Regions from separate parts of the Cellulomonas sp. URHB0016 genome, predicted to be linked through region 2. Evidence: riboswitches for the same ligand, from Rfam matches in the RefSeq annotation. Region 2 holds a riboswitch; each other region holds the start of a gene.

Region 1 (9,304 bases), 200 kb from region 2:
GTCGTTCACCGCCGAGCTCTCGACCGTGCTCGACGTGGTGCGCGGCGCCGCCCGGACGGACGTCGGCCGCCCCGCCACCGTCCCCGCCGCCCAGGGTTCGGACCTCGCCCTGTGGGTCCTCGCGTCGAGCGGCGGCGAGAGCGCCCGGGTCGCCGGTGAGCTGGGCCTGCCGCTCGCGGCGAACTACCACGTGTCCCCGTCGACGGTCCTGGAGACCGTCGAGCAGTACCGTGCCGCGTTCCGGCCCGGCGTGCTCGACGAGCCCTACGTGGTTGTCTCGGCGGACGTGCTGGCCGCCGGCACCGCGGCGCGGGCCCACGCGCTCGCCGACCCGTTCGCCGAGTGGGTCCTGTCGATCCGGCGCGGCGAGGGCGCGATCCCGTACCCGGCACCCGGCACCACGACCCGGTGGGCGGACCGCCCCGCGGCCGAGCAGGACCTCGTCCGTGACCGCGTCGACACCCGTTTCGTCGGGACGCCCGACGAGGTCGCTGCCGGACTGGCCACGCTGGCCCGCGTGACCGCCGCCGACGAGCTCCTGCTCACCACCATCACCCATGACCCGGCCGACACGGCACGCTCGTACGAGCTCCTCGCCGCCGCCTGGCCGGCCACGTCGACCCGCCCGCTGGCCACCACGACCGCCTGACGCCAGCTTCCGCGGACCCGCGCGTGCCCTGGGCCGGCCGCGGCACGTCGCTGGTGAGAACGGCACAGGGGGGCAAGACCGGCAGTTCCTGCCGCCCTTCACCACCAAGCACCGGTGTCACGGCCGGCCGGTGGGCCGGGCGGCCGGTGGGCCGGGCGGGCGGTGGGCCGGGCGGCCGGTGGCCGGGCGGCCGGGTGGCCCGGTGGCCGGGCGGCCGGGTGCGGGTGGCTGGTGGGAAGCGGGACGCCCGCCCTCCGGCCGTGCGGCCAGGGGGCGGGCGTCGTGGGTCGGGCGGTCAGATCGAGTAGTCGTCGCCGATCTGGTGGTACGTCCGGTCGTGGTAGACGAGCGGCCTGACGTCGTGGGTCCCGTGGGACAGGGCCCGCACGGACACCAGGTACGACCCGCCGACGGGCGTGCGCTGCACGACCCGGCCGCGGACCCACGACACGGCCCCGTCGATGACGGGCTCCCCGGTGTCGAGGGCGGTCCAGCCGCCGGCGGCGAACCGGTCGATGCCGTGGGTGGCGAACCGGGCGGACACGTCGTCCTGGGACCCGGACAGGAAGCTGATCGTGAGCGTCCGGGCCCGGGACACCGCAGGCCAGGAGGACGACGTGGACGCGAGCGAGAAGGCGAGCAGCGGCGGCTCGGCCGACACCGAGATCACGGAGGTGGCGGTGAAGCCCACGAGCCGGCCGGGACCGTCGACGCCCTCGAACGAGTCACGGCCGTCGTCGGACTCGGGCGAGGTGTCGACGAGCGCCACCACCGCGACGCCCGCGGGATGCCGGCGGAACACGTCCTTGTACTCGTCGGGCGTGAGCTGCGGCTCGTCCTGCTCGGCCAGGTCGGCGTCGAGGGCACGCAGGATCTCGGTGGTCATCGGAGCACCTCCGCGAGGGTCGCGACACCGCCCAGGGAGCGGCGCAGGGGTTCGCCGGCGCGGTCGATCCACCGGTCGACGGCCGGGTCGAGGTCGGCCAGGTCGGCCTCGGTGACGGTGAACGAGCGGGCCGGGACGGTCGCGCCGAGCTCCACGAGCAGGGGGCGCAGGTGCACCTCCCCGACGAGCGCGTGCGCGGGGTTGCCGGACACCACGACGGGCACGGCGGCGACCCCGGCGAGCCCGTCGGGGCCGTAGAGGTCGAGGAAGGACTTGAGGAGCCCGGTGTACGAGGCCTTGTACACGGGCGTCGCGACCAGCAGCACGTCGGCGGACGCGACGAGGCGCAGCGCCTCGTCGACGCGCGGCCGGTCGGCGGCGAAGAGCTCCGGTGCGAGGTCGGCCAGGTCGACGGTCGCGAACGGCACCGCCGGGCCGGACAGGTCCGACGGGTCGGGGGCGAGCGCCGGACCCAGCCGCCGGGCGAGGTGCTCGGCGGCGGCGCGAGTGCGCGACCCCGGTCGGGGGTTGCCGACCAGCGCCACGACGGACGGATGGGGGTGGACCACGGTGCAGCTCCTTCACGATCACGATTGCCGCACCCCGGGTGGGGTACGACCAGGTCATCTCCCGGAGCACCCCGTCGTGACAGGGGTTGCTGACCAGCGAGCCGGGGCTTCGCGCTGGTGCTCGTGACCTCGCCGCGGTTTGTACCAGCGGTTGCGGCGGCGGCAAGGGCTTGTGCGGGATGTCTCGCAGTGCGGACACCCGGAAGGCCGTCCGAGCGGACGGTGCGCGGCACCGCATGGGGCGTTGAGCCGTTCGAGTGGTCCGTTTCCTCCCGCATTGCTGTCCGGTTCGCCCGGTTCCACCATGGGCTGGCCGCGCTCGTCGTGCGGCGACCCGCATGCGCGACCGCTCATGCGTGCCGGACCGTGAAAGGCGCCCCCGTGAACGAAGAGCTCGTCTCCCCGATCCGCCGTGGCGCCCACGACATCGCCGTCGACCGTGAACGGATGCGCCGCCGCCGGGTGTACCGGCTCGCCGCCGTCCTGATCGCCGCGGAGGCCTACGTCATCGTCAGCGCCCTCATGGGCCGCTCGATCGTGCCGGCCGTTCCCGCGGTCGACCCGTTGGTGCTGGTCCCGGCGCTGTTCTTCGCGGGCCTGCTCGGGGTGATGCTCCTGACGACCGTCGGCACGTCGCGCTCACCGCACGTCATGTACCGGCCGGAGCAGGTGGACGTGCGGCTCGACGACGTCATCGGCATCGACCCGGTGCTGGAGGACGTGCGCCGCTCGATCGACCTGTTCCAGACGCACCGCCAGTTCGCGGACCAGATGGGCGGCACCCCGCGTCGTGGGCTGCTGTTCGAGGGAGCGCCCGGCACCGGCAAGACGATGACCGCGAAGGCCATGGCGGCCGAGGCGGGGGTGCCGTTCCTCTTCGTGTCGGCGACGTCGTTCCAGTCCATGTACTACGGCGCGACCGCCAAGAAGATCCGCGCGTACTTCAAGGCGCTCCGCAAGGCGGCCCGTGCGGAGGGCGGTGCCATCGGCTTCATCGAGGAGATCGACGCGATCGGCCTGCGGCGTGGCGGGATGCAGTCGGCGAGCTCGTCGGCCGGCGTGTCGGCCAGCGGCTCCGACCCCCACCGCGGGTCCGTCCTGAACCTGATGACGAGCGAGGGCACCGGCGGCGTCGTCAACGAGCTGCTCGTGCAGATGCAGTCGTTCGACGAGCCCACCGGTGCCGCCAAGCTCGGCGACAAGCTGGTGGCCCGCATCAACCTGCTGCTCCCGGCCCACCGGCAGATCCCGCGCAGCCGCCCCTCGAAGGCACCGATCCTGCTCATCGCCGCGACCAACCGCGCCGACTCGCTCGACCCGGCGCTGCTGCGTCCCGGCCGGTTCGACCGCCACCTCACGTTCGTGTCGCCCGACGCGCACGGTCGCCGGGCCCTCGTGGACCACTTCCTGTCCCGCCGCTCGCACGACGCCGAGCTCGACGACCCGGTCGCGCGCGACCGGGTGGCGGCCGCGACGAACGGCTGGACGCCGGTGATGATCGAGCACCTGCTCGACGAGGCCCTGGTGAACTCGCTGCGCCGCGGCTCGCTGACCATGTCGTTCGCGGACGTCGAGACGGCACGGATCACCGAGATGGTCGGCATCGGGCAGCCCGTCCGCTACACGGAGGGCGAGCGACGCCTCATCGCCACGCACGAGGCCGGGCACGCGGTGACCGCGTGGCTCGTGGCGCCGAACCGGCACCTCGAGGTCCTGACGATCGTCCGCCGCGGCGAGGCCCTCGGGCTGCTCGCGCACGGTGACTGCGAGGAGGTGTGGACCCGGTCCGAGGGCGACCTGCGCGGGCTCGTGCAGATCGCGATGGGCGGCTGGGTCGCCGAGGAGCTGTTCTTCGGTCAGACCACGACCGGCCCGGCCAGCGACCTCGCCGCGGCGACCCGCACGGCGGCGCAGATGGTCGGCGCCGCGGGGATGACGGGCTCGCTCGTGTCGTTCCTCGCGACGGACCGCCCGCTCGTCAACGCCGTCCTGGCGGACGGCAAGGCACGCGAGCAGCTCGAGACCGTGCTCGACGACGCCCGGTCCAGCGTCCGCCGGCTCCTGTCCCGCAACCGCCACCTCGTCGAGGCGCTGCGTGACGCGCTCCTGGAGCGTCACGAGCTGCTGGGCGACGAGATCACGGACGTGCTGCTCGCGGCGCACCTCACGGGCGGCGACCTGCCGCCGGTGCCGCAGCTCGAGGAGGCGTCGTCCTTCGAGCGGGTCCGGGTGGCGGCCTCGTCGGCCGCGCCGACCGCCGGAGGGCTGCGCGGCTCGCTCGTGAACTAGCCTGCGGGCGTGCCCGAGGGTCATACCGTCCACCGCATCGCCCACCGCTTCACGCGCGACCTCGTCGGCCGGCAGGTCGCCGTCTCCTCGCCGCAGGGCCGGTTCGCTGCGGGCGCACGACGGCTCGACGGGCAGCAGCTCGTGCGGGCGTCGGCCGTGGGCAAGCAGCTGTTCTGCGCGTTCGCGTCCGGCGACGTGCTGCGGGTGCACCTGGGCCTGTACGGCGCGTGGGACTTCTACGGCACGGTCTCGTCGGTCGGCGACGGCGACTCCTCCGGGAGCATGGGCGCCCCGCGCCTGCGCCGGGCGGTCCGGATGGGCGAGGACGAGCGCGAGCAGCCGTCCGCCGAGGGCGGTCTGCTCGCGCACTTCCCGCCGGACCCGGTGGGGCAGGTGCGTGTCCGGCTGGCCACCACGGAGACGGTCGCCGACCTGCGGGGGCCGTCGGCCTGCGAGGTGCTGGACCCCGACGCGGCCCGCGCCGCGGTCGATCGCCTCGGTCCGGACCCGGCGACGGCGACGGACCTCGCGGCGGCGGGCGAGGTCGTCGTCGACCGGCTCACGTCGAGGTCCGTCGCCGTGGGCCAGCTGCTCATGGACCAGTCGGTGGTCGCCGGGATCGGCAACATCTACCGCGCCGAGCTGCTCTTCCGCGCCCGCCTCGACCCGCACACGCCTGGCCGGCTCGTCCCTCGGGAGGTCGGGCGGGCCCTGTGGGAGGACTGGGCGGTGCTGCTCGCGGACGGCATCCGCACCGGGGTGATGCTCACGCGGGAGGACCTCGACGACGAGGGCCGGGTGGCGGCGGTCGTCGACCCGGCGCTGCGGCACTGGGTGTACGGGCGCGGCGGCGAGCCGTGCCGGGTGTGCGGGACGCCGGTGGTCGTCGAGGAGATGGCCGGGCGCAAGCTGTACCGCTGCCCGGTGTGCCAGCGCTGACCCGTGTCAGGAGCGCGCGCCGCTCACACCGCGGCTGCGAACACCCGCTCGCCGACCGGCAGCGGTGCGGCGATCGTGTTGGCGCGCGTGGCCAGCGGGCAGCTCCACGAGGGGTCGTAGGCGCACGACGGGTTGAACGCGAAGTTGAGGTCGACGACCAGCAGCCCGTGCGACAGGCCGAGGTCGGCACCCTTGACGGTGTCGAGGAGGTAGCGGCCGCCGCCGAACGTGCCGCCGTCGTGCCCGGCCAGCCCGTCCCGCACGGGCAGGAAGAGGCCGCCGGCGTAGCCGTGCAGCGCCCACACCGCCAGATGCCCCAGGTCGCCGAGCTCGACCGTGCCGATGCGCTCGTAGGAGATCAGGCCGTCCGTCTCGGTGCTGATCTCGAGGCGCTGGGGCTCGGCCGGCCGCACCTCCACCTCGAACCGGTACGCCGGGTCGTAGGGGGCCACGTCGAGACCGGCGAAGAACGCCCGCGCGGCGGCGTCGAGCGGCGACGCGGGGTGCTCGGCGAAGAGCTCGTCCCGGCGCTGCACCCACACGGCGTGGGCCTGCGCGGGGTCGTGGGACGCCAGGTGCCGCACGTCCGCGTACGCCTCCGCGACCCGGCGCCGCCAGTCGGCGACCGCCAGGGCGTCGGCGGCAGGCCCGGGCAACGTGCGAGGTCGGTGGGGCACAGGCCCACCGTGCCACGGACGGCCGGGCCGGGCCCGTCAGCGGGTACGCGCGGACGGGCCCGGCCCGTCGGCGGGTACCCGCCGTCGCAGCGCATCCGGGGCCGGATGCCGGCACGCTGCGTCGTCCCCTGCCGACCGCGCACGTGCCGTGCGGGTTCGTGCGAGGGTGTGCCGCATGGATCTGCGCATCTTCACCGAGCCCCAGCAGGGCGCCACCTACGACCAGCTGCTCACCGTCGCGAGGGCCGCCGAGGACCTCGAGTTCGACGCCTTCTTCCGGTCCGACCACTACCTCGCGATGAGCGGGGACGGTCTGCCCGGGCCCACCGACGCCTGGACGACGCTCGCGGGCCTGGCGCGTGAGACGAGCCGGATCCGGCTGGGGACGCTCGTGTCGTCGGCGACCTTCCGGCACCCGGGGGTGCTCGCGGTGCAGGTGGCGCAGGTCGACCAGATGTCGGGCGGGCGGGTGGAGCTCGGGCTGGGCACCGGCTGGTTCGCCCGCGAGCACGAGGCGTACGGGATCCCGTTCCCCGAGAAGCGGTTCGGGCTCCTCGAGGAGCAGCTCGAGGTCGTGACCGGCCTGTGGGGGACCCCCGTCGGTGGCACGTTCAGCCACAGCGGCGCGGAGTACACGCTCGTCGACTCGCCGGCGCTCCCCAAGCCGGTGCAGCGCTCGCCGCTCGACCCGACGAAGCCCGGCGTGCCCCTGATCATCGGTGGCCTGGGGCCGCGACGGACCCCTGCGCTCGCGGCCCGGTTCGCCGCCGAGCTCAACCTCTCGTTCCCGTCGTTCGACGTGGTGGGGGAGAAGCTGGCGAACGCACGGCGGGCGTGCGACGAGGCGGGCCGGGATCCCGCGAGCCTCACGCTGTCGGTGGCGCTGGTCGTGTGCGTGGGGCGGGACGACGCCGAGGTGGCCCGTCGTGCCGGGGCCATCGGACGCGACCCGCAGGAGGTCCGCGGGCAGGGGATCGCGGGTTCGGTGGCGCAGGCGGTCGACCGGCTCGGCGAGCTGGCCGCTCAGGGCGTTTCCCGCGTCTACCTGCAGGTTCTCGATCTGGGTGACCTGGATCACCTCGAGCTGGTGGCGAGTCAGGTAGCCCCCCAGATCAGGTAAAGCGCCCATATCGCGAGATGGACGGCCGTGCAGTTCGAGACTTTCGCCGTCCATGGGAGCGGTCCCGCCGTGTGCCCCCACCTGCGAAGACAGGCCTCTCACCCGGGACCTCCGTCCCGGTGTGACGGGACGCACTCCACGTGGGCCTCGACTCCCCCGAGGAGGGGTTCGTAGGTTAGAGGCATCCCACAGGGGCGGCGACGCCCGTCGAGGACAGGGACGCAGACCGCGCCCCAAGGTCCTCGCGGCCCGTCGCCTTTTGTGCGCCCGGCGCCAACGTCGCCGTCGCATCGGTCAGGTGGCCCCTCTCTGGGCCGCCCGGCCGTCCGACCGGACGACCGAAGGGGGCTGGACGTGGCAACCACGTTCGACAGGCTCGTCATGGAGCCGAGAAGAACCGAGCAAGTCAAGATCAAGTCGACCGGGATGAACGAGAACGAGTCGTCCCAGAGCCCGTCACTCATGCTGCTGGTCCTGCTGGCCTGCGCTGGGGTCATCATCTACGCGGTGTTCCTCCTCAACCCGGCCAACCGGGGCGACTGGCTGCCGTACGTGCTGGTCATGCTGGCGGAGTCCGTGCTCGTGGCCCACGCGCTGCTGGCGATGTGGACCGTGCTGTCGAGCGGCCACAACCCGCGCGGGTTCGTGTTCCACCACGCGCAGGACCGGCTGTACGACGTCGGCGAGATCCTCCGCGACGGCAACGAGAAGACGCCGTCGGACTGGCGGATGTACCTGCAGGAGTGGCCGATCACCGTCGACGTGTTCATCACGACGTACGGCGAGGACCTGGACACCATCCGCAAGACCGTCTCCGCAGCTGTCGCCATGCAGGGCAAGCACGAGACCTGGGTGCTCGACGACGGCCGGTCCGACGAGGTCCGTGACCTCTCGGCCGAGCTGGGCGCCCGGTACGTCCGCCGGCTGTCGAGCAACGGCGCCAAGGCGGGCAACATCAACCACGCGCTGACGCTCGCGAAGGGTGACTTCTTCGTCATCTTCGACGCGGACTTCGTGCCCAAGCCGAACTTCCTGCACGAGACCGTGCCGTTCTTCGCCAGCGAGGACGTCGCGTTCGTGCAGACGCCGCAGGTGTACGGCAACCTGCACTCCGTCATCTCCAAGGGTGCCGGGTACATGCAGTCGGTGTTCTACAAGTTCGTCCAGCCGGGTCGTAACCGGTTCAACGCGGCGTTCTCCGTGGGCACCAACGTCATCTACCGGCGGACGGCGGCCGACTCGATCGGCGGCATCTACTCCGACTCCAAGTCGGAGGACGTGTGGACGTCCCTGATGCTGCACGAGAAGGGCTGGCGGACCGTCTACATCCCGACCGAGCTCGCCGTGGGAGACACCCCGGAGACGGTCGAGGCGTACACCAAGCAGCAGCTGCGCTGGGCCACGGGCGGGTTCGAGATCATGCTCACCCACAACCCGCTGTCCCGGAAGCGCACGCTCACGATGGACCAGCGGCTGCAGTACCTCGTGACGGCCACGCACTACCTCACGGGTATCGCACCACTGCTGCTGATCCTGGTGCCGCCGCTGCAGATCTACTTCAACCTCACGCCGATGAACCTCACGATCACGCCGCTCCAGTGGTTCCTGTACTACGCAGGCTTCTACGTGATGCAGATCCTCGTGGCGTTCTACACCCTCGGCTCGTTCCGGTGGCAGGTGCTCCTGCTGGCGGCGGTGTCGTTCCCGATCTACACCCGGGCACTCATCAACGCCATCTTCAAGAAGGAGCAGAAGTGGCACGTGACGGGGCAGAAGGGCGCGTACCGATCACCGTTCGCGTTCATGCTCCCGCAGATCCTGTTCTTCCAGTTCCTCCTCATCACGACCGTCGTCGGGGTGTGGAAGGACATGGGGAACGGGTATCCGAGCCTGGCCGTCGCCTGGAACGCGACCAACACCGTCATCCTCGGCAGCTTCGTCGTCACCGCCTGGCGGGAGGGCCGCAAGGCCCGTGCCACCGCCAAGGCCGAGCGCGCACCGCGCCCTGACGCCGTCCCCGAGATCGAGACCGCACTGACCGGAGGTGCCGCATGACCTGGGCCAGCCGAATCCGACTGATCGTGGGCACGATCCTCGTGCTCGTCCTCGCCGCACTGGCGACCTACAAGCTCAACGAGACGAAGGGGGTCGCGGCCAGCGACTCCGCGCAGATCC
Region 2 (9,304 bases):
CCTCGACCGGGTCGAGCTCCGCCCGGCCGTCGACGACGCTGCCGTCGGGCAGGGTGAGTCCCTCGGCGTCGAGCGCCTCGATGCGGGCCGGTCCGCCCTGGGGTGCGGACCACCGCCCGGGGATGCCGGCCAGGACGACGGGCTCCTCGGTCAGCCAGTGCAGCGCCGTGATCGCGACCCAGCCGTGGGGGTCGCGGTAGTAGGCCTCGCGCTCGTCGTGCCAGGTCTGCCAGTCGGCGGCGAAGGTCGAGGTGCGGTCGGTCGTGGTGGTCATGGCGGTCCTCCGAGGGTCGAAGCGGCAGAGTTCTTCAGGAGACGGTCAGGAGGCCGGCGGCCTCCCGCGTCCGGCCGAACGCGTCGGCGGGCGGCAGGCCCAGGTGCTCGCGCAGCGTGGCGCCCTCGTACGAGGTGCGGAACGACCCACGCTCCTGGAGCAGCGGGACCACGCGGTCGACGAACTCGTCGAGCCCGTGCGGCGTGAGGTGCGGCACGAGGATGAAGCCGTCCGAGGCGTCCTCCTGCACGTACCGGTCGATCTCGGCGGCGACGTGCTCCGGGGTGCCGACGAACGAGTGCCGGCCGACCACCCGGATCACGAGCTCGCGGATCGACAGGCCCTGGGCCTGCGACAGGGCCCGCCACTGCGCGGCGACGGCCAGCGGGTCCTTGAAGAACCCGGCCCTGCCCTGCGTGATCGACGGCGCGTCCACGACCGGGTCCACGTCGGGCAGCGGGCCGTCGACGTCGTACGCCGACAGGTCCTGGTTCCACACCTGCTCGACGAACGCGCGGGCGACGCTCGGCCGGATCTGCTGGAGCTGGATCTCGCGCAGCCGCTCCTCGGCCTCCGCGGCCGTGTCGCCGAGGACGAAGGACGAGCCGGGGAGGATCAGCAGGTCCTCGGGCCGACGGCCGTAGCGCTCCAGCCGACCCTTCACGTCGGCGTAGAACGCCTGCCCGTCGGACAGCTCGGTGTGCCGCGAGAACACGGCGTCAGCGACCTGCGCGGCGAGCTCGCGGCCGCCGTCGGAGTCGCCGGCCTGGATGATCACCGGGTGCCCCTGGGGCGGTCGGGGCAGGGACGGGACGGCCTCGATGTCGACGAGCCGGCCACCGGTCCGCACGGTCGACAGCGACCCGGGCCGCACGAACTCCCCGGTGGCGGCGTCGGCACGGAGCGCGTCCGGCGCCCACGCGTCCCACAGCGCGCGGGCCGCCTCGACGACCTCGCGCGCCCGCTCGTACCGGTCCTCGTAGGCCAGGTAGCCGCCGCGGCGGAAGTTCGCGCCGTGGAACGGGTCCGACGACGTCACGACGTTCCACGCCGCCCGGCCGGCGGAGAGGTGGTCGAGCGTCGCGAACTGCCGGGCGAGCTCGTACGGGTCGTTGAACGTCGCGTTGATGGTGCCCGCGAGGCCCACGTGCGTGGTGACGCCCGCGAGGGCCGCGAGCACGGCGTACGTGTCCGGGCGGCCCACCACGTCCTGGTCGACGAGCCGGCCGCGGTGCTCGCGCAGGCGCAGACCCTCGGCGAGGAAGACGAAGTCGAACAGGCCACGCTCGGCGGTCGCGGCGAGGTGCTGGAAGGACGCGAACGACGACTGGGTCTCCGGACGGTGGCTGGGGTCCGTCCACACGGTGTGGTGGTTGACGCCCGGGAAGTGGGCGGCGAGGTGGATCTGCTTCTTCGGCATGGGGGTCGCTCTCAGCGGTCGGGGCGGGTCGTTCGGGTCAGCGCGTCGTCGCGTAGCGGCTGGCGGGGCGCGCCAGGCCGAGCGCGTCGCGCAGGGTGCCGGCCGCGGCGGGCTCGACGAGCAGCCCGCGGTCACGCAGCAGCGGGGCGACGCCGTCGGCCAGCAGCGGCAGGTCGGTGGCGTGCGCGAGCGAGCGCACCGTCACGCCGTCCGCTCCCGTGCGGGCCACCAGGTCGACGAGCCCGTCGGCGACGCCGAGGAGACCGCCCACCAGCTCGGTGGAGGTCGGCGTGCGGCGGGCGAGGTCGTCGAGCGCGCGGAGCCGCGCACCCGCCTCGGAGTCGACCCCTCCGAGCAGCACGTCGACGTCCAGGAGCACCGTGACGGTGGCAGGGTCGCGTCCCGCGTCGGCGACGGCGGTCCGGACCTCGTCGACGCGGACCGGCGTCCGGTCGTCCACCGCGAGCCGCAGCACGTCGGCGCGCCGGGCGGCGACCGCGAGGGCGTGCGGGTCGTCGCCGCGCAGCACCACCACCGGACGTCCCTGCGGCGAGCGCGGGGTGATCGACGCGCCGTGCACGGAGAAGAACTCCCCGGCGAACTCGATCGCGTGCACCTTGTCCCGGTCGAGGTACCGGTCGGCGGCCTCGTCGAGCACGATCGCGTCGTCCTCCCACGAGTCCCACAGGCGGGTGACGACCTCGAGCACGTCCTCGGCCTCGCGCCACGCGGCGTCGACGCCCCGGGGCGTGCGCTCGTCGTACCGGCGGGCCACGTCGTCCGCGCCCGGGGTGTCGGCGGGCGCCGCGATGCCGACCTGGACCGCGCCCCGGCCGAGACTGACGTGGTCGACCGTCTGGACGGCCTTGCCGACGTGGAACGGCTCGAGGTAGGTCACCGGCACGACAGGCGTCAGCCCGACCCGGGTCGTCACCGGGCCCAGCAGGGACGCGACGCCGATGGCGTCGAGCCCGCCGACGAGCGCACCGGGCTGCTGCCGGACCGGCGCGCTCGTGTCGTCGAGCACCACGAGCGTGGCGCCCGCCCGTTCCGCGTGCCGCGCCAGCCGCACCCAGTAGGGGGCCGTGAACACCTGGCCGGCGTCCGCGTGCGGCAGCCGCCAGGCGGCCGGATGGACCCCCGCGCCGGACAGCTCGACGGCGAGGCGGAAGGGGCGTGCGCGACTCATGCGGTTCCTCCATCGGCCCTGGCAGGAGCACCCGCACCCGCTGCCCACGGGGGTTGCTGCGACGTCGACGAGCCAGGTCTCTCGGTCGCTCGGGATGGGCGCGCACAAGATAGGAACGCGATGCCGTCCTGCCTAGGGTTCGGGCCGGTCGTCCCGCGATCCGAGACGGCTCGCACGATGTCCCTGGGTCATCGACCCTCAGCCGGCGCCCGGACCGGCCGATGTTCCGGTCAGGACCAGGGAAGGATCCGCGTGAACGCCCGTCGCTTGCTCGCCAGTTCGGGAATGCTGCTGTGCCTGGCCGTCGCGGGATGCGCCGGCTCTCCCGGTGAGCACCTCGCGGCGTCGCCTTCGGTGTCGGTGACCGCCGAGCCGACGCCGACACCCGTGGCACGGACGTTGACCGGGGCGCTGACCGTCACGTCGGTGTCCATCTCGGAGCGGGCGACCAAGGACGGCTGTTCGCTGCTCAGCAGCTCCGCCGCGGCCGGCTTCGATGACGTCGGGCCCGGTGCGCAGGTCACGGTGACGGACGAGGCGGGGACCATCGTGGCGACGTCCCAGCTCGGGCCGGGCCGGTTCGTCGGCACGCACACCGAGCAGCAGGCCGACTACTCCGCCATCGGTGACTCGCCCGAGATGCCGGAGTACGACGTCGACGCCGACTCCCAGGCCGAGCTCGACGCGTACGACGCGGCGATGGAGGAGTGGCGCGTGGCGAACGACGCGTGGACGGACGCGTTCGACGCGGCTCCCATGGTCGACGTGACGTTCGGCAACTGCGTGTTCGACTTCACGGTCCCGGAGCTGGCCGACGCCGCGTTCCTGTCGATCGAGGTGTCCCACCGCGGCAAGGTCACGTACTCCCGCGCCGACCTGCAGGCGAACGACTGGACCGTCGGTCTGAGCCTGTGACCACGCGCCGCGCGTGGTGATGCAGGAGCCGGCTCCGGGGCCGTCGTCCCCGGTCCCGTGCTACGCGCCCAGCAGCCACCGCAGCGTCCGCGCGTTGCGCACCGCGTGCCCGCCGCCGTCGTTGTTGAAGTAGGCCAGCACGTCACGGCCGCCGTCGTGCCACTCACCGATCCGGTCCGCCCACCAGCGCAGGTCGTCGTCCGAGTACGAGCCGCCGTACAGGTGGTCGTGGTCCGGGCCGTGCAGCCGGACGTACACGAACGGGGCGGTCGCCCGCAGGACGCACGGCAGGTGCGCACCGCTCATCACCACGTACGCGGCCCCGTGCCGTTCGAGGAGGGCGTACACGGCGTCGTCGTGCCACGACGGGTGCCGCAGCTCGACGGCCACGCGGACCCAGCCGGGCAGCGTGCCGAGGAACCAGTCGAGGCGGGCGTCGTCCCGCTCCTGGTCGGGGCGCAGCTGGACGAGGAGCACCTCCCTGCGCTCGCCCAGCTCGTGCCACGACCGGGCGATCCGCTCGGACCACACCTCCGGCGAGTACAGCCGCTTGGCGTGCGTGAGACCGCGGGGGGCCTTCACCGACATGCCAAACCCCGGTGGGAGGCGACGACGCCAGGACGCGAAGGTGGCCTGTCGCGGCCACCGGTAGAAGCTCGCGTTGAGCTCGACGGTGTCGAACTCGGCCGCGTACCGGGCGAGCCGGTCCGCCGCGGGCAGGCCGGGCGGGTACAGCACGCCGTCCCAGTGGTCGTACGACCACCCGGAGGTGCCGACGCGGATCGTCATGGCTGCGGGTGTCGGGGCCTCAGAGCGTCTTCGCGAAGCAGAGCGAGAGCAGATCGTCCTGGTAGGGCCCGAACGGGACCACCGGGCGGTACCCGCACGCCACGTAGAGCGCGACCGCCTCGGGCTGCCGGATGCCCGTCTGCAGCACGACGCTCGTCAGGCCGAGGCCGCGGGCGTCCGACTCGACGGCCGCGAGGAGGGCGCGAGCCGCCCCGGCACCACGGGCCGACTCGTCGACGAACAGCTTCTTGAGCTCGCCGGAGCCCTCCGGGTAGCCGTCACGCCCGGCCCGCAGCGACGCGCAGCCGACCGCACGCCCGTCGACCCGGGCGACCACGGTCGACAGCACCCCCACGCCCTGCCGAGCGTCGTCGTCGTCGAAGCCCGTGCCGTCCTGGACCTTCGCGAGGAAGTCGGCATACCGGTCGCGGCTCCAAGCCCACATCGTCCGGCGCAGCGACACCGCCTCGGGGTCGTCCCAGCCGACGTGGTCGAGGGTGACCAGCGGCGGGCGTCCCTCGTCGCTGCGGGCTCGTGGCACGGCCGGGGCGAGACGCTTCTCGAAGCAGCGCGAGTCCACGACATCCACGTACTCACCGAAGCTGTCGATCGGCAGGTAGCCGGACCGCAGGTACAGGCCGATGGCCTCCGGCTGCAGGACGCCGGTCTCCAGGATGAGGCGGCACAGGCCGAGCCGGGTGGCCTGCCGCTCGAGCTCCGCGAGCACGAGCCGCGAGTAGCCGCGGCCGCGGTGCTCGGGGACCACGTACATCCGCTTGAGCTCGCCCGTGCCAGGAGGTGTCGCGTCGTCCGCGGGGCCCTCACCCAGGTCCCGCAGGGCGCCCACAGCGACGGCCTCGCCGTCGACCCGCACCAGCACGACCGCGACGATGTCCTCGCCCGTCATCTCGTGGCCGATGTCGTCGTCGCCGTACCGGCCGCGCAGCTCCGCCTGCTGTGCGTCGCGCAGCCGGGCGACGTCCGGGTCGTCCCAGCCCACCACGACCAGCGCGAGGGCCGCGGCGTCCTGCCCTGTCGTCGTGCCGGTCATGGGGTCAGCCGACGAGGGCGTGCAGGACGGACGTGAAGAACCGCAGCCCGTCCGTCCCCGTCCGGGGGCCGTGCGCGCCGTCCGGGCCGAAGCCCTGCTCGACGGCGTGCTCGGGGTGCGGCATCAGTCCGACCACGTTGCCGGCGGCGTTGGTGATGCCCGCGATGCCCCGGCGCGACCCGTTCGGGTTCACGTCCTGGTACCGGAACACCACGCGGCCCTCACCCTCGAGCTCGTCCAGGGTGCGCTCGTCCGCGACGTACTGGCCGTCCTGGTTCTTCAGCGGGACGGTGATCCGCTCGCCCTGCGCGTAGTCGCGCGTCCACGCCGTGTCCACGTTCTCGACGGACAGGACCTGCTCGCGGCAGACGAAGTGCAGGTGGTCGTTCTTGATCATCGAGCCCGGCAGCAGGTGGGCCTCCGTGAGCACCTGGAAGCCGTTGCAGATGCCCAGGACCGGCAGCCCCTTGCCCGCGGCCGCCACGATCTCGCCCATCACCGGCGCGAACCGGCTGATCGCCCCGGCGCGCAGGTAGTCCCCGTAGGAGAACCCACCCGGCAGCACCACGGCGTCGACCCCGTGCAGGTCCGCGTCGGCGTGCCACAGCGGGACGGCCTCGGCACCGGCGAGCCGGACCGCGCGGGCCGCGTCCCGGTCGTCCAGCGTGCCGGGGAACGTGACGACGCCGATGCGGGCCATCAGGCGCCGACCTGCGCGCTGCCCGTCGCGGCAGCGGCGTCGACGTCCTCGTACACCGCGACGACGTCCTCGATCACGGGGTTGGACAGGACCTGCTCCCCGGCGGCGCGGGCCGCCGCGAGGACCTCGTCCGTCACCGGGCCGTCCACCTCGAGCTCGAACCGCTTGCCCTGGCGCACGCCGGCGAACTGGGCGAAACCCAGCCGCGGCAGCGCACCCGCGACGGCCTTGCCCTGCGGGTCGAGGATCTCGGGCTTCGGCATGACGTCGACGACGACTCGTCCCACGGGTGTGCTCCTGTGCTCGTGCGGCGGTGGGGGGTCGGCGGTCAGTGTAGCCAGTCGGTCCCGGGGGCTTCGGCGTGGTCCGGGACGACAGGTCCGGGCACCGCGGCGCCGCTCGCCGCCCGGTGTGCGGCGAGCGCGACGGGCACTGCGACGAGCCCGGTCGCCCGCTGGTCCACGGCCGGTGGGCGGCCGGTGCACGCCATGCGGCACACGTCGGACCACGCCAGGTCGGCCGGCCCGTGCCGCGCCGCCCGCCACCCGACGACCGTCGCCGGCAGGAGCGCGAGCGCGAGCACGGCGACGACCGGCGCCGCCCACAGGTCGATGCGTCCCGTCGCCTCGGCGAGGAGGTCGGCGAGCACGAGAGCACCCACGGATGCCGCCGCGGCCGTGCGTCGCACGCCGAACCCGACCAGCCGCCGGTCGGTCTGGACCGGCCGCCGGGCAACGGTCCGGCGCAGCCGCCCGGCGGCGAGCCACGCGGCCACCGCGCCGACGGCCACCGCCACGACGAGCGCGTCGAGCCCGACGGGACCGATCCCGTCGCGCAGCCTGCTGACCGTCTCGACGCAGGCATCACCGGGTTCGCCCGGGCACGCCACGAACACCACGCCGTGCCGGGCGAGGATCCCCGCCGACGTCGCGACCACGCCGACGACCGCCGTGCACAGCAGCGCAGCAAGAGTTCCGGGGATGGCGGCCACACGGTCCCGCGGCACCCAGTCGTACACCCTGGTCCCCCCGACGACCGGCTCCCCCTGCTGCGGCACGAGGTGTTTGCGCCGCAACGACTCGAGGCGGCGGGGACCGAAGGTGAGCCACGTCGCGGCGAGCACCGTCACGAAGATGCCGACGAACGTCAGGTCCGTCGGCAGCCGCCCGTGATCTGTGACGACCGTGGCGATGAGGACCGCCAGCGCCGGCCCGCGAAGAACGAGGCGGAGAGCGAAGAGCGGACCTTCGAGGTCGTCGGCCGCCCACGCCCGGTAGCGGGCCGGGATCCGCCGGTCGAAGCCCGCGTACAGCAGGTAGTCGTGCAGCGGCGGACGGGTGCGCCATCGCGTCGCCCAGCCCCCCACCACCATCCCGGCGGCCGACCGAACGTCGAGCCGGGCCGCTCCCGGCCCGGCCAGGTCGGCAGCGACCGACTGCACCTCCGCGCTCCGGGCGGCCCGCCAGCGGCGCGGGTACGCACGCAGCCAGAACGCCACCGAGCGCTCGAACCTCCGGTCCACGCCGGTCATCGATCCTCCTGCAGAGGGAGACACGGCTGGAAGCGGCCGTGGCGGGTCGGTGTCACGAGGCACCCCCGAGCGCCGGTCGGCCCGCCGGGCCGCCCAGTGCGCGCTGCGCGCGCTGGGCGAGCTCGGCCAGCCGGAGCGTCTCGCCGCGGACCGCAGCCAGGCCGGCCGGCGTGAGCCGGTAGTACCGCCGCGTCCGCCCGTCGACGACCACCTCGCCCGACGCCTCGGCGTAGCCCGCCTCGACGGCCCGGTCGAGGATGCCGTAGAGGGTCCCGGCACCGAGCCGCACGTGGCCGTCGGTCAGGGCACGCACCGCCTGCACCACCCCGTACCCGTGCCGCGGCTCCTCGCCGAGGGCCACCAGGACCAGGTACGCCTGCTCGCTCATCCGGAACGTCATCGCGCCACCCACAGGACCTCGGCGGTGTCCGGGCGCAGGGGCCGGCCGGTGACGGCCACCCGGACGAGGTCACGGCTGACCAGCCGGACGTCGTCGGGCGCCCGGCGCGCATGCCGCCACACCACCAGCGCAGCCGGCACCGACGCGACGCAGGGCGGGGCGCCGACCACCGACAACCGCGGGAAGCCCCAGGCACCGATGAGCTCCAGGACGGCCACCGCCAGGAGCAGGATCGAGGCCAGCGCGAAGCCGGCGGGCGCCTGGGGCTGCAGGTCCACGGCGACGCGCCGCGGCTGGTCCGGCAGGTCGACGAGCGCCCCCAGACGCCGGGCCACCAGCACGGCGCCCAGCAGGCCGGCGGCCAGCGCCACGACGAGGACGAGCGGCAGCCAGCCCGGACGGGGGACGCCCACGTGCGTGCGCGTCCGCGGAGCCCACCACGCCGTCGTCGTCCAGACGACCGCGCCGAGCGTCACGGCGGCCAGTACGGCCGTGGAACCGGGGCGGGCCCGCAGACGTCGCCGGCAGACCCGCACCCGGACGATGCCGTCGTCGGCGCGCCGGCCTGGGGGCGGCGCGAGGTGCCGGACCATCGCCGCACGCCGCAGCCTCGACGGATCGGTGACGAGCATGCCTGCGACGACCGCCAGGGCGGAGAACGCCAGGTAGGCGACGGCCTGCGCGAGGTCGGACATCGCCATCGAGGTGGCGGGGAGCACCAGGAAGGCGGCGGACCTGACGGCCCTGCGCACCCGGTAGCGAGGGCCCTGGATGTCGCGCCACGCCCACCGCCGGTGCTCGGCGGGCAGCCGCGCCTCGAAGAGGACGTAACCCGCGTACGCCACGAGCGGCGGTCCGGTGCGCCGACGTGTGGCCAGCCCTCCGCACACCAGACCGATCACCGACCGCAGGTCGAGCCTCCGGGCTCCGGAGGCCGAGAGGTCCGCGAGGACACCGGCCACCTCGGCACCGCGCTGGTCGCGCCAGTCCGGGGGTAGGCCCGGAGCCAGAACCGGACCGACCGGGCGAATGCCT
Region 3 (9,304 bases), 210 kb from region 2:
ACCTCGGACCGCCGCCTGCCCTGCGCGGACACCGGCGCCTCGACGACGTTCTCCAGGGCCGTGAGGTGCGGGAACAGGTTGAAGGACTGGAACACGAACCCGATGCGGGTCCGCTGCCGGAGGATCTCCTTCTCCTTGAGCTCCTGGAGCGCACCGTCGGACCGCGTGCGGTACCCGATGAGCTCGCCGTCGATCTCGATGAACCCGCGGTCCACCTTCTCGAGGTGGTTGATGGCCCGCAGCAGGGTCGACTTGCCGGAGCCCGACGGCCCGAGGATCACGGTCACCTCGCCGGGACGGACCACCAGGTCGATGCCGTCGAGCACCTCGAGCGTGCCGTAGGCCTTGTGGACGCCGCGGACCTCGACGAGCCCGGCGCTCATCGCGCACCCCCGACCTGCGCGGAGCGGCGGGTCCGGACGAGCGCGCTGCGGGCGGACCGCGAGCCGTAGCCCGGCGGGAGGCCGGCGGGCAGCGGCGCACCGGTGACCCGGGACCAGCCGACGCCGAGCCCCCACCGGGCACGCTGCAGCGGGGTCGGCGGGAGCTGCCGCAGCGCCCCCTTCGCGTAGTGCCGTTCCACGTAGAACTGGATCACCGTGAGCACGGTCGTGATGACGAGGTACCAGATGCCCGCGACGACGAGCAGCGGGACGACGCGCTGGTTGCGGCCGTAGATCACGCCGACGATGTAGAACAGCTCGTTGTACGCGAGGACGTAGACGACGGACGTGCCCTTGACCAGGCCGATGATCTCGTTCACGGCGGTCGGCACGATGGTCCGCATGGCCTGCGGCAGGATGATCCGCCGCTGCTGCACGGACCGCGGCAGGCCCAGCGCGGCGGCGGCCTCGTGCTGGCCCTGGTCGACGCCGAGGATGCCGGCCCGCACGATCTCCGCGGAGTAGGCGGCCTGGGACAGCCCGAGGCCGAGGATCGCGGCGCCGAACTTGTCGATCACGTCGAGCGTGTCGAAGCCGGTGAACGACGGGCCGAAGGGGACACCGAGCGTGATCGTCGGGTAGAGGTACGCGAGGTTGTACCAGAGCAGCAGCTGGAGGATCAGCGGCACCGACCGGAACACCCAGGTGTACGCCCAGGACACGCCGCGCAGCAGCGGCGACCGGGACAGCCGCATGAGCGCCAGCACGGTGCCGAGGCCGAACCCGATCACGGCCGCGGCGGCGGTCAGGCGCAGGGTGCCCCACAGCCCTTCGAGCACGGAGGGCCAGGTGAGGTACTGCCCGACCACGCCCCACTCCCACTTCGAGTTGGTGAGGAGCGAGCTCAGGACCATCGCGAGCAGCACACCGACGACGGCGGTGGCGACCCAGCGGCCGGGGTGGCGGGCGCCGACGACGCGGGGCTGGTCCGTCGTCGGGCGGGCGGGGGTGCGGTCGACGACCGTGCGCGGCTCGTCGTGCGGCAGGGAGACCGTGGACACGGCGGTCACCTCTCGGTGGGCTGGGGGTCGGGGACGAGCCACTTCTCGAACGGGAGGGGGCCGATCTGCTCCGGGTCGGCCGCGGTGTCGAACAGCGGCGTGTAGCCGGCGCGGACGTACAGCGCCGCCGCCTCGGGCTGCCGTGGCCCGGTGGTGAGGTAGAGGCGCGGGTAGCCGGCCGCGAGCGCCCGGCGCTCCAGCTCGGCCAGCACCCGCCGGGCGAGGCCACGCCGCCGGTGCGCGGAGTGGGTCCAGATCCGCTTGAGCTCCGCGGTCGGCACGACCGGGACGCCACGCTCGTCACGTCCCCCGGGCCGGGCGGACCGGGCGATGTCCCCCAGCTCGGGCTCGGTGCGACGGCGGAACGCCCCACCGGCGACCGCGCCGCCGTCCTCGACGAGCAGCACCAGCTCCCCGCGCGGCGGGGCGAACTCGTGGGCGGGGTACCGCTCCAGCTCGGCACGCAGGTCCGCGACGCGCAGCCGGTCCGCGTACCTCGACGCGTACTCGACGGCGAGCTCGTCGAGCATGGGGCGCACGCTCGGGTGGTGCAGGGGCACCGACCGGAACTCGGGCGCGGTGCCAGCGTCACGGGCGATCTCGGTCGCGGTCGCCCTGGTCAGGGTGCTCATCGGGCGGCCGCCGAGCGACCGGCGCCGACCCGCGTACCCGCACCGGACGCGGCGGCAGGCCGCGCGGTCCTGGACGCCCGCTGCACGGTCACGCCCGCACGGACACCGGCGCGACGCACCGGCCGGGGCAACCCGAGGGTCCCGCGCAGGGTGCCGCCCCGGGGGTACCTGTCGCGGAACACGCCCGCACCGCGCAGCCGCGGCACGACGGCGTCGACCAGCCCCGGCAGGTCGGTGTGCACCGAGGCCGGCCGGAACGTGAACCCGTCGGCGGCACCGAGCGCGAACCACTCGGTGACGAGCGACGCGACGTCGACCGCCGTGCCGAGGGCCACGAGCACGCCCGCCTCGGGCCGCACGTCGCCGATCTCGGCGAGCAGCTCCAGCCGGGCGCGGGCGCTCGCGGCGTCCGGTGCCAGCAGCAGGAACGCGTCGACGAGCACACGCACGGCGTCGGGGTCGCGGCCGTGCGCGACGGCGGCGTCACGGACCCGCCGCCGCACGGCCGCCGCGACGCCGCGGTCGTCGACCCGGACGCGGACCACGTCGGCCACCCGCCCCGCGATGTCGACGGCGTGCGCGTCGATCCCGTCGGTCGCGTCGAGACGGACCACGACGGGTGGCCGTCCCTGCGGCGACCGCGACGCGCGCTCGGCCTGCGGGGCCGCGAAGTGCACACCGTCCACGTCCACGAACCGGGTGCCCCGCCCGTCGACGGGCTGCGGCACCTCGCGGACGGGGCCGTCCCACTCGCCGCCGACCGCGTCGACGGCGACGTCGTCGAGCGCCCCGATGCCGACCTGCCACGCCGCCCGCCCACCGCTCGCGCGGTCGATGGTCGCGACGGCCTGGGCGACGTGGCCCGGCTCCGTGCGGGTCGCGTCGAGCTGGGCGACGAGGCCGATCCCCGAGCTGCGCGGGGCGAGCCGCGCCGCGACGAGCGCTGCGTCGAGGCGCCCCTGCAGCGTCGTGTTCCGGCTGGGGTGCAGCGCGAAGGACTCGTCGAACACGACGAAGTCGAGGGTGCCGCGCTCGGCGACGGCCACGTGGTCCGTGAGCTTGTCGAGGTCGAAGAGGCGCTGGCCCTGCGAGCCGTGGTCGCGCCAGGCGGCGGCGCGGGCGCCGGTGTCGCTGAGGTCGATACCGATGTGGGCGTGTCGGGAGAAGGGCACGGCGAGGGTCCGTTTCGCTGCATGGGGGTGCGTGGGGTGCGCGAGGTCGCTGGAGCGGCGCACGTCGGTGCGCTCAGGTGCGCCGCGCCGAAGGAAGCGGGCGCGGCGTCAGGGGGCCGGCGGCGGTGCCGGCGCGCTGCTCAGGTCAGCGGCGACAACAGGACGGGCACGCGAGCGTGCGGGTGCTGCTCACGGAGCGGGGAACGCTCATGGTCCGTCCTCTCGTGCACCGGCGCTGCCGGTGCGATTCGCGTCGCTTGCCGCGGTCCGGGCGTCACCGCCCGTCCACGACCAGGTCCTCACCCGGGGCACCCCGCCGCGCGGGAGGGTTGCCGTCCAGCAAGCCGGGGCTTCGCGCTGGAAATCTTGACCTTGTTAGTCGGAATTAAACGCCGGACGTCCTCACTGGTCAAACCGGCGTTCGCATGATGAGACGGCATGATGGACCGATGCCCGACGCCGGCTACTTCGACACCTGGTACTCGAACATCGAGCAGTTCCCCACCCGCGACCGCCTCCAGGCCCAAGCCCTGGGCCTGCCGCCGGGCGTCCAGACCGACGGCGTCCTCACGTGGTCCGCGGTGCCGACGGTCGCGGACGCGCTCGCCCTGCGACCGGGCGACACGCTGCTCGACCTGGCCTGCGGGCGCGGGGCGCCTGGGGTGTCGAGCTCGCCGCCCGCTCGGGAGCGGACCTGGTCGGTGTGGACTTCTCCCGCGTCGCCCTGTCCGTCGCCTCGCGGCGCGCTGCCGACCGCGGCGTCGCGGCGCGCTTCGTCCTCGGGGGCCTCGACGCCACCGGGCTGCCCGACGCCTCCGTCACGGCCGCCGTCAGCGTCGACTCCGTCCAGTTCGCGGAGCCGCTCTCCGCGGGTCTCGCCGAGCTCCGCCGCGTCGTCGCACCGGGCGGCCGCATGGTGCTCACGGGCTGGGTCGCACACGACCTCGACGACGAGCGGGTGTCGCCGCGCCTGCGCCAGGACGTGCGCGCGGAGCTCGTCGCGACCGGGTTCACCGACGTCGTGGAGCGGGACGAGCCCGGGTGGCGGCGCTTCGAGCAGGCGATGTGGCAGGCCGCCGCGGCGCACCCCGAGGACCCGGCGGACCCGGCGCTCGTCTCGATGCAGGGCGAGGCACGTCGCTCGCTCGACGTGTTCGACCGGATCCGCCGGTCCTGGTGGGTCGCGCGGGCCTGACGCCCACGCTCCCTCTCAGACCCGGGTACGTCCGCGGTTCACCAGCGACATGATCAGGCTGACGACGAGCAGGACGATGCCGATCCACAGGAGGACCTTCGCTGCGGTCACCGCGACGCCGATCACGATCATCACGACGCCGACGATGATGAGAATGAGCCAGAGACCCATCAGGGCCACCTCCTCGGGGGGACGGCCGACGGGGTGACGACCGTCCCCGCATCGTCCCAAGACCGTCCGGGTCCGGCATGTCGACCGCAGCGGGCTCCTCAGGCGGGCAGCTCGACCTCGATCCGCACGACGTCACCCGTCCGGCGGAACACCTGCCCGCTGACCTCGCCGTCGAGCGCCCCACCGGTACCGGCGACCTGCGACCCGTCCGCGAGGTTGGCCACCACCCGCAGCACGGCACCGCGCCGGTACACGACGGGCACCTGGCAGAACGTGAACGCCAGCGACCCGGCCGGCAGCACCACCGACTGCCGCCGCTGCGCCACGTCGAGGTACCGGAACACCTCCCGCCCAGCCGTCCACTCGGAGGCCCGCAGGAGCACGGGCCGCACGACGACCCGACCGTGCTCCACGCGCAGGCCGAGCTCGCCGAGCCGGGTGAGGACCTCCTCCTTGACCTGGCCGGTCATGCCCGGCTGCCGCGCCCCCCGGCCCGCCGGGGTGTGCGAGTACGGGTCCACCGGGAAGGCGCCGTACACCTCGGGCGTCTTGCAGTACCCGAGCCCGAGCCGCACGTCCTCGTAGGCGTCGCGCAGGCCCTGGACGACGTCGGGACCGGCCCCTGCGGCCACCGCCCGCTCGACGTTCTCCTGCACCGCGAGCAGCAGCTTCGACACCATGTGCCAGTAGATGCTGCCCAGCCCCTCGTAGGCGAAGAACGACCCCGACCGCCCGGTGAACTCGGCATGCCGGAACACCTGCTCCCACACGTCGAGCAGGGCGGCCCGCCCCTGGTCCACGGCGTCCGACGGCGGGAGCGCGTCGAGCCCCGCCTCGACGTCGCGAGCGTTGTGCAGCCCGGGCGCGAACCGGTGGTCGCCGCGCACGTCACGCAGCACGAGCGACGTGTCGCCGGCGCGCACGAGCGCGTCGACCAGAGGGCACGCCGCTGCCTGCTCGGCGGTGATCCGGTTCCGCTCCAGGAACGTCGGCAGCACCTTGTCGGGGTACAGCGTGTAGCTGTGCTGGTCGGCCCGGTAGAGCCGGCTGCGGCGCACCGCCTGCACCAGGTCGAGCGCCTCCTCCGGCGACAGGAGCCCCGCGGACAGCACCGCGACCTGGCCCTCGATCATCTCCTGCAGCCGCCCGACGGCGGCGCGGCCGTCACGCAGGTCGAGCAGGTTGTACGAGTGGTACAGCCCGTCCTCACGGCGGTTGGCGCGCAGCGCGGCGTCGACGTACCTCTGCGCGACGTCGAGGAACGCCTGCACCGTCCCGGCGTCGACCGTCGTGCGCCGGCCGTCGAACCCGGCGTACACCCGCGTCCGGTACTCCGTGCCGGCGGCGCCGAGCGCGTCCATCACCCGGCGGCGCCCGTGGTCGTCGAACCCGTGGTCCACGGCTCCGACGTGCGCCTCCAGCGCGGCGTGCACGTCGTTCAGGAGGCCGGCGAGCTCGGTGGTCACCGTCAGGTCGTCGCCGAGCAGGTCCCGGGCCAGGGCCAGGAAGCGCCGCACGTACCCGAGGGTGACGACCGAGAGGCCCTTGCCGACGAGCGCGTTGTTCGCGTCGTTCCACTCCGGGCGCTGGGTGTTCATCCAGATGCCGCCGTCGGGCACGAGGTTGACGACCTTCGCCAGGAGGAGGAGCAGCAGCTTCTCGCCGAGCGTGACGCGCACGAGGTCGCCGTCGAACCCGTGCACGAGGCGGCCGTCGGCGCCCTCCGTGACGATCCGGGCCTCGACGCGCTCCTCGGTCACCGTGTCGAACGCGATGGTGTCGACCGGGTCGCGCAGCGTGTCGGTGTAGGACGCGATGCGGTACGGCACGTCGGCGTGCGTGAAGACCGCACTGTCCACGAGCGCCTCCAGCCGGCCCGGGTGGAACCGGCGCGACGCCTCCAGGAGCTTGACCAGGTAGATGACCTGGTGGTCGCTCCAGTAGCCGATGTTCGCCCACGGGTTCGACGGCTCGGGAACCTCCCAGTCGATGCCCGACCGCGAGATGCGGTAGGGGTTGTAGCCGTCGGCCGTGGTGGCGTCGAGGAACACCGCGGCCATCGACTCGACGTACTCGGGGAACGACCAGGCGAGCGCCTCCCAGTTCTGGAAGATGTCCCGCCAGTTGCCCTGGAAGTCGACCCGGGGGCTGCCGTGCTCGTCGGTCAGCGCGATGCGGAACTTGTTCCAGGGCCGGCTCGGGTCGCCGTGCCGGCGGCTGAACGTGAGCGGCAGGTACTCGCGCACGAGCCGCAGCAGGTCCGGGTCGCCCGTGCCCTCGGCCCGCTCGACGAGCGCGTCGATCTGCTCGGTCTCCGGCAGCGCGGCGAGCGCGGCGGCGCAGCGGGCGGCGGTCCTCGGGCTGCGCTGCGCCACGAACGCGCGCAGGTCCGCCGTCTGCACGGTGTACCCGTCGACCGGGACTCCCCCGCGCATGATGTTGAAGAGCACGTTCGCACCGTGGTGCGCGGCAGCCAGCTCCTCGCCGGTGAGCTGCGCGGCGTCGGCGGTCGCGACCAGGCCCTCGAGGTCCTCCCGGGTGCGGTCGACGTCGGCGGTCAGCCGCGCGGCGAGCTCGTCGCGGTCGGCCAGCTCGACCTGGAGCCGCACCACGTCGGCGGCGCTGTGGTCGACGTCCGCCACCACCCGCCAGCGCCGCTGCTCGCCCGCCGCCAGGGTGAGGCGCGCGTGCACCAGGTGGGCGCCCTTCTCCCCCCGGACCTCGCGCTCACCGGTCACCGGGCGGCCCGCCGTGAAGGCGCCGACCTGACGCGTGGACAGGAGGTGCTCGACGGGGGCGAGCCCGACGTGCCAGGAGACCGTCGCGGCGAGCGACTCGCTCGGGTCGGACTTGTCGGTCAGCGAGGAGTTCATGTACAGGATGCCGAGGCCGGTCGCAGGGTCGATCTCGGCCCGCTTGTAGGCGTCGATGAGCACGCTGAACTCGTTCTGCGTCTGCGCCGTGACGCCCGAGGGCAGCAGGTCGACGAAGCCGTCGAGCACGTCCACGTCCACCGGGCCGTCCGTCAGCGACGTCAGCTCGACGCCCCGGACCACGCCGTACCGCGCGCTGGTCTGCCATGACACCCGCGCGCGCAGGCCGAGGTCGGCACGCTGCTCCTCGAACACGAGCGTGCTGCCGAGGAAGTCCTTGTAGAGATGGCGCTCGACGTCCGGGTCGCCCGGGCGGCGCTCCGCGAAAGGCTGCCAGAGCAGGGTCTGCCCGGCGGGCGTGGACACCCGCAGCAGCGTGAGGCCGCCCGTGCGGCCGGCGCCGTGCGCGACCTTGTCCTCGGTCGTGTACGGGAACAGCGCCCGGTCGGACTCCTCACGGCCCGCCGTCACACCACCGGTGCTCGAGATGAACAGCCACAGGTCGCTCGCGCCGATGAGGGTCATGAAGAACGGCGGCAGCTCGTCGTACGCCGTGATCCGGTAGAACCGGCGCCCGTCGAGGTCCACGGGCCCGCTCATCGGGAGATCCATGCCCTCAGCGTGCACCTCCGCTCCCGGAGCAGAGTGGGCGGACGTCATTGTCTGCGACGACATGCGGTGTCCTTCGCTCGGGGACGTCGCTGCGCTGGTCCGTCCCGGCCGGGCGCGCGGCCGCCGGTGGACGCGCTCCCACACCTTTGCACGGTTGGGTGTCACGTGTCACCTGTTCTGGCTTGCCGCTCCTGGCGCCCACCGGCGACCCCGTCAGCCGGCGGCTGGCCGGGCCTCCTCCTCGGCGAGCGCTGCCAGCGTCAGCAGCTGCTTGCGCATCATGACGAGATCACCCCACGCCAGCACCGGCCTGGTCCACCGCCTCCAGCGCTGCCCGCCGTCGGCCCCCCGCAACGCGGCGACGAGCCGCGAGCGCCCGCCAGGCTCGTCCTCCACCTGGTACGTCACGACGACCTCCCCGAACACCCTCAGCGCCCGCGGGTCGTCGATCCGCACGGTCAGGTCGCGGCCGGGCACAAACGAGTCGAGCACGAAGATCTGCATGAACCGCTGCCCGACGGCCAGGTCCTCGCAGTGCGGGTCCCGGGTCCGCGGGCTGCGCCGCCCACCGTTGTCCACCAGGTCGTAGCTGTACGGGGCGAGCCGCAGCTGGCACAGCCAGCGGTAGACGGCCGGCGCCGGCGCGTCCGCGTCGACCGCCCGGAACCACCGCACTGGCGAGCCGGGCAGCACGTCGTCGCACGGGTAGGTGCGCGCGACCTCATCAGGCCGCGCTCCCCACGACGTCGGCACCCCCATCCCGGCGACGCTAGCGACGGGGACACCGGGCCACCCGCGTCCCTCAGGCCGCTCTCAGGTGGACAGCGCTGTGCAGACTCCCCTGGGCGGCGCACGATGGAGCGGACGGAGGGAGGTGAGCGGTGCGACGCCAGGCTTCCGCGACCCTCGGGCTTGCCGCCGTCCTCGCGCTCGGGACCTCGCTGCTCGGCGGGTGTGCCGGCGACGTCGACCCGGCACCACCCGCCGCGGTCGTCGTGCACGCACCCGTCGCGGTGGCGAAGGCGGCCGCGCCCGCACCTCCGCCGGACCTCGCGACACTGCCCGTCGTCGACCCGCTGAGCGTGGTCGCCGGGCTGCCCGGCACCGACGGCCTGCAGCCGCGACGCAACGCGGACCCGGCGCTCGGCCTCTGGCAGACCGCCGTGGTCGCCCGGCCCACGGCCGCCTACGACCGGCCCGACGGG

Evidence for each region. A riboswitch is a leader RNA that binds a small molecule or an ion and turns the genes downstream of it on or off. The one in region 2 is predicted to bind S-adenosylmethionine.
Region 1: it holds a riboswitch for S-adenosylmethionine, as region 2 does, so the genes downstream of both, ACVW07_RS14535 (NADPH-dependent FMN reductase) here and ACVW07_RS15470 (LLM class flavin-dependent oxidoreductase) in region 2, are expected to answer to the same signal.
Region 3: it holds a riboswitch for S-adenosylmethionine, as region 2 does, so the genes downstream of both, ACVW07_RS14495 (LLM class flavin-dependent oxidoreductase) here and ACVW07_RS15470 (LLM class flavin-dependent oxidoreductase) in region 2, are expected to answer to the same signal.

What each region holds. Positions count from the first base shown of each region.
Region 1 is NZ_JBSRZU010000001.1:3,159,730-3,169,033, forward strand. Features, by position in the region: gene ACVW07_RS14525 (LLM class flavin-dependent oxidoreductase) at 1-649, shown strand, start outside; gene ACVW07_RS14530 (flavin reductase family protein) at 945-1,535, opposite strand; gene ACVW07_RS14535 (NADPH-dependent FMN reductase) at 1,532-2,104, opposite strand; SAM riboswitch class IV at 2,120-2,233, opposite strand; gene ACVW07_RS14540 (AAA family ATPase) at 2,486-4,393, shown strand; gene ACVW07_RS14545 (Fpg/Nei family DNA glycosylase) at 4,403-5,332, shown strand; gene ACVW07_RS14550 (DUF1684 domain-containing protein) at 5,356-6,009, opposite strand; gene ACVW07_RS14555 (LLM class F420-dependent oxidoreductase) at 6,185-7,129, shown strand; gene ACVW07_RS14560 (glycosyltransferase family 2 protein) at 7,484-9,184, shown strand; gene ACVW07_RS14565 (HlyD family efflux transporter periplasmic adaptor subunit) at 9,181-9,304, shown strand, end outside.
Region 2 is NZ_JBSRZU010000001.1:3,358,108-3,367,411, reverse strand. Features, by position in the region: gene ACVW07_RS15480 (DUF1684 domain-containing protein) at 1-274, opposite strand, end outside; gene ACVW07_RS15475 (NtaA/DmoA family FMN-dependent monooxygenase) at 309-1,694, opposite strand; gene ACVW07_RS15470 (LLM class flavin-dependent oxidoreductase) at 1,732-2,883, opposite strand; SAM riboswitch class I at 2,890-2,984, opposite strand; gene ACVW07_RS15465 (hypothetical protein) at 3,271-3,798, shown strand; gene ACVW07_RS15460 (DUF72 domain-containing protein) at 3,859-4,587, opposite strand; gene ACVW07_RS15455 (GNAT family N-acetyltransferase) at 4,607-5,638, opposite strand; gene purQ (phosphoribosylformylglycinamidine synthase subunit PurQ) at 5,643-6,338, opposite strand; gene purS (phosphoribosylformylglycinamidine synthase subunit PurS) at 6,338-6,625, opposite strand; gene ACVW07_RS15440 (DUF5313 family protein) at 6,667-7,869, opposite strand; gene ACVW07_RS15435 (PadR family transcriptional regulator) at 7,922-8,269, opposite strand; gene ACVW07_RS15430 (hypothetical protein) at 8,266-9,231, opposite strand.
Region 3 is NZ_JBSRZU010000001.1:3,147,136-3,156,439, reverse strand. Features, by position in the region: gene ACVW07_RS14510 (amino acid ABC transporter ATP-binding protein) at 1-383, opposite strand, end outside; gene ACVW07_RS14505 (amino acid ABC transporter permease) at 380-1,444, opposite strand; gene ACVW07_RS14500 (GNAT family N-acetyltransferase) at 1,450-2,076, opposite strand; gene ACVW07_RS14495 (LLM class flavin-dependent oxidoreductase) at 2,073-3,248, opposite strand; SAM riboswitch class IV at 3,497-3,620, opposite strand; gene ACVW07_RS14490 (class I SAM-dependent methyltransferase) at 3,820-4,443, shown strand; gene ACVW07_RS14485 (hypothetical protein) at 4,459-4,614, opposite strand; gene ACVW07_RS14480 (hypothetical protein) at 4,713-8,099, opposite strand; gene ACVW07_RS14475 (SRPBCC family protein) at 8,313-8,858, opposite strand; gene ACVW07_RS14470 (L,D-transpeptidase family protein) at 8,981-9,304, shown strand, end outside.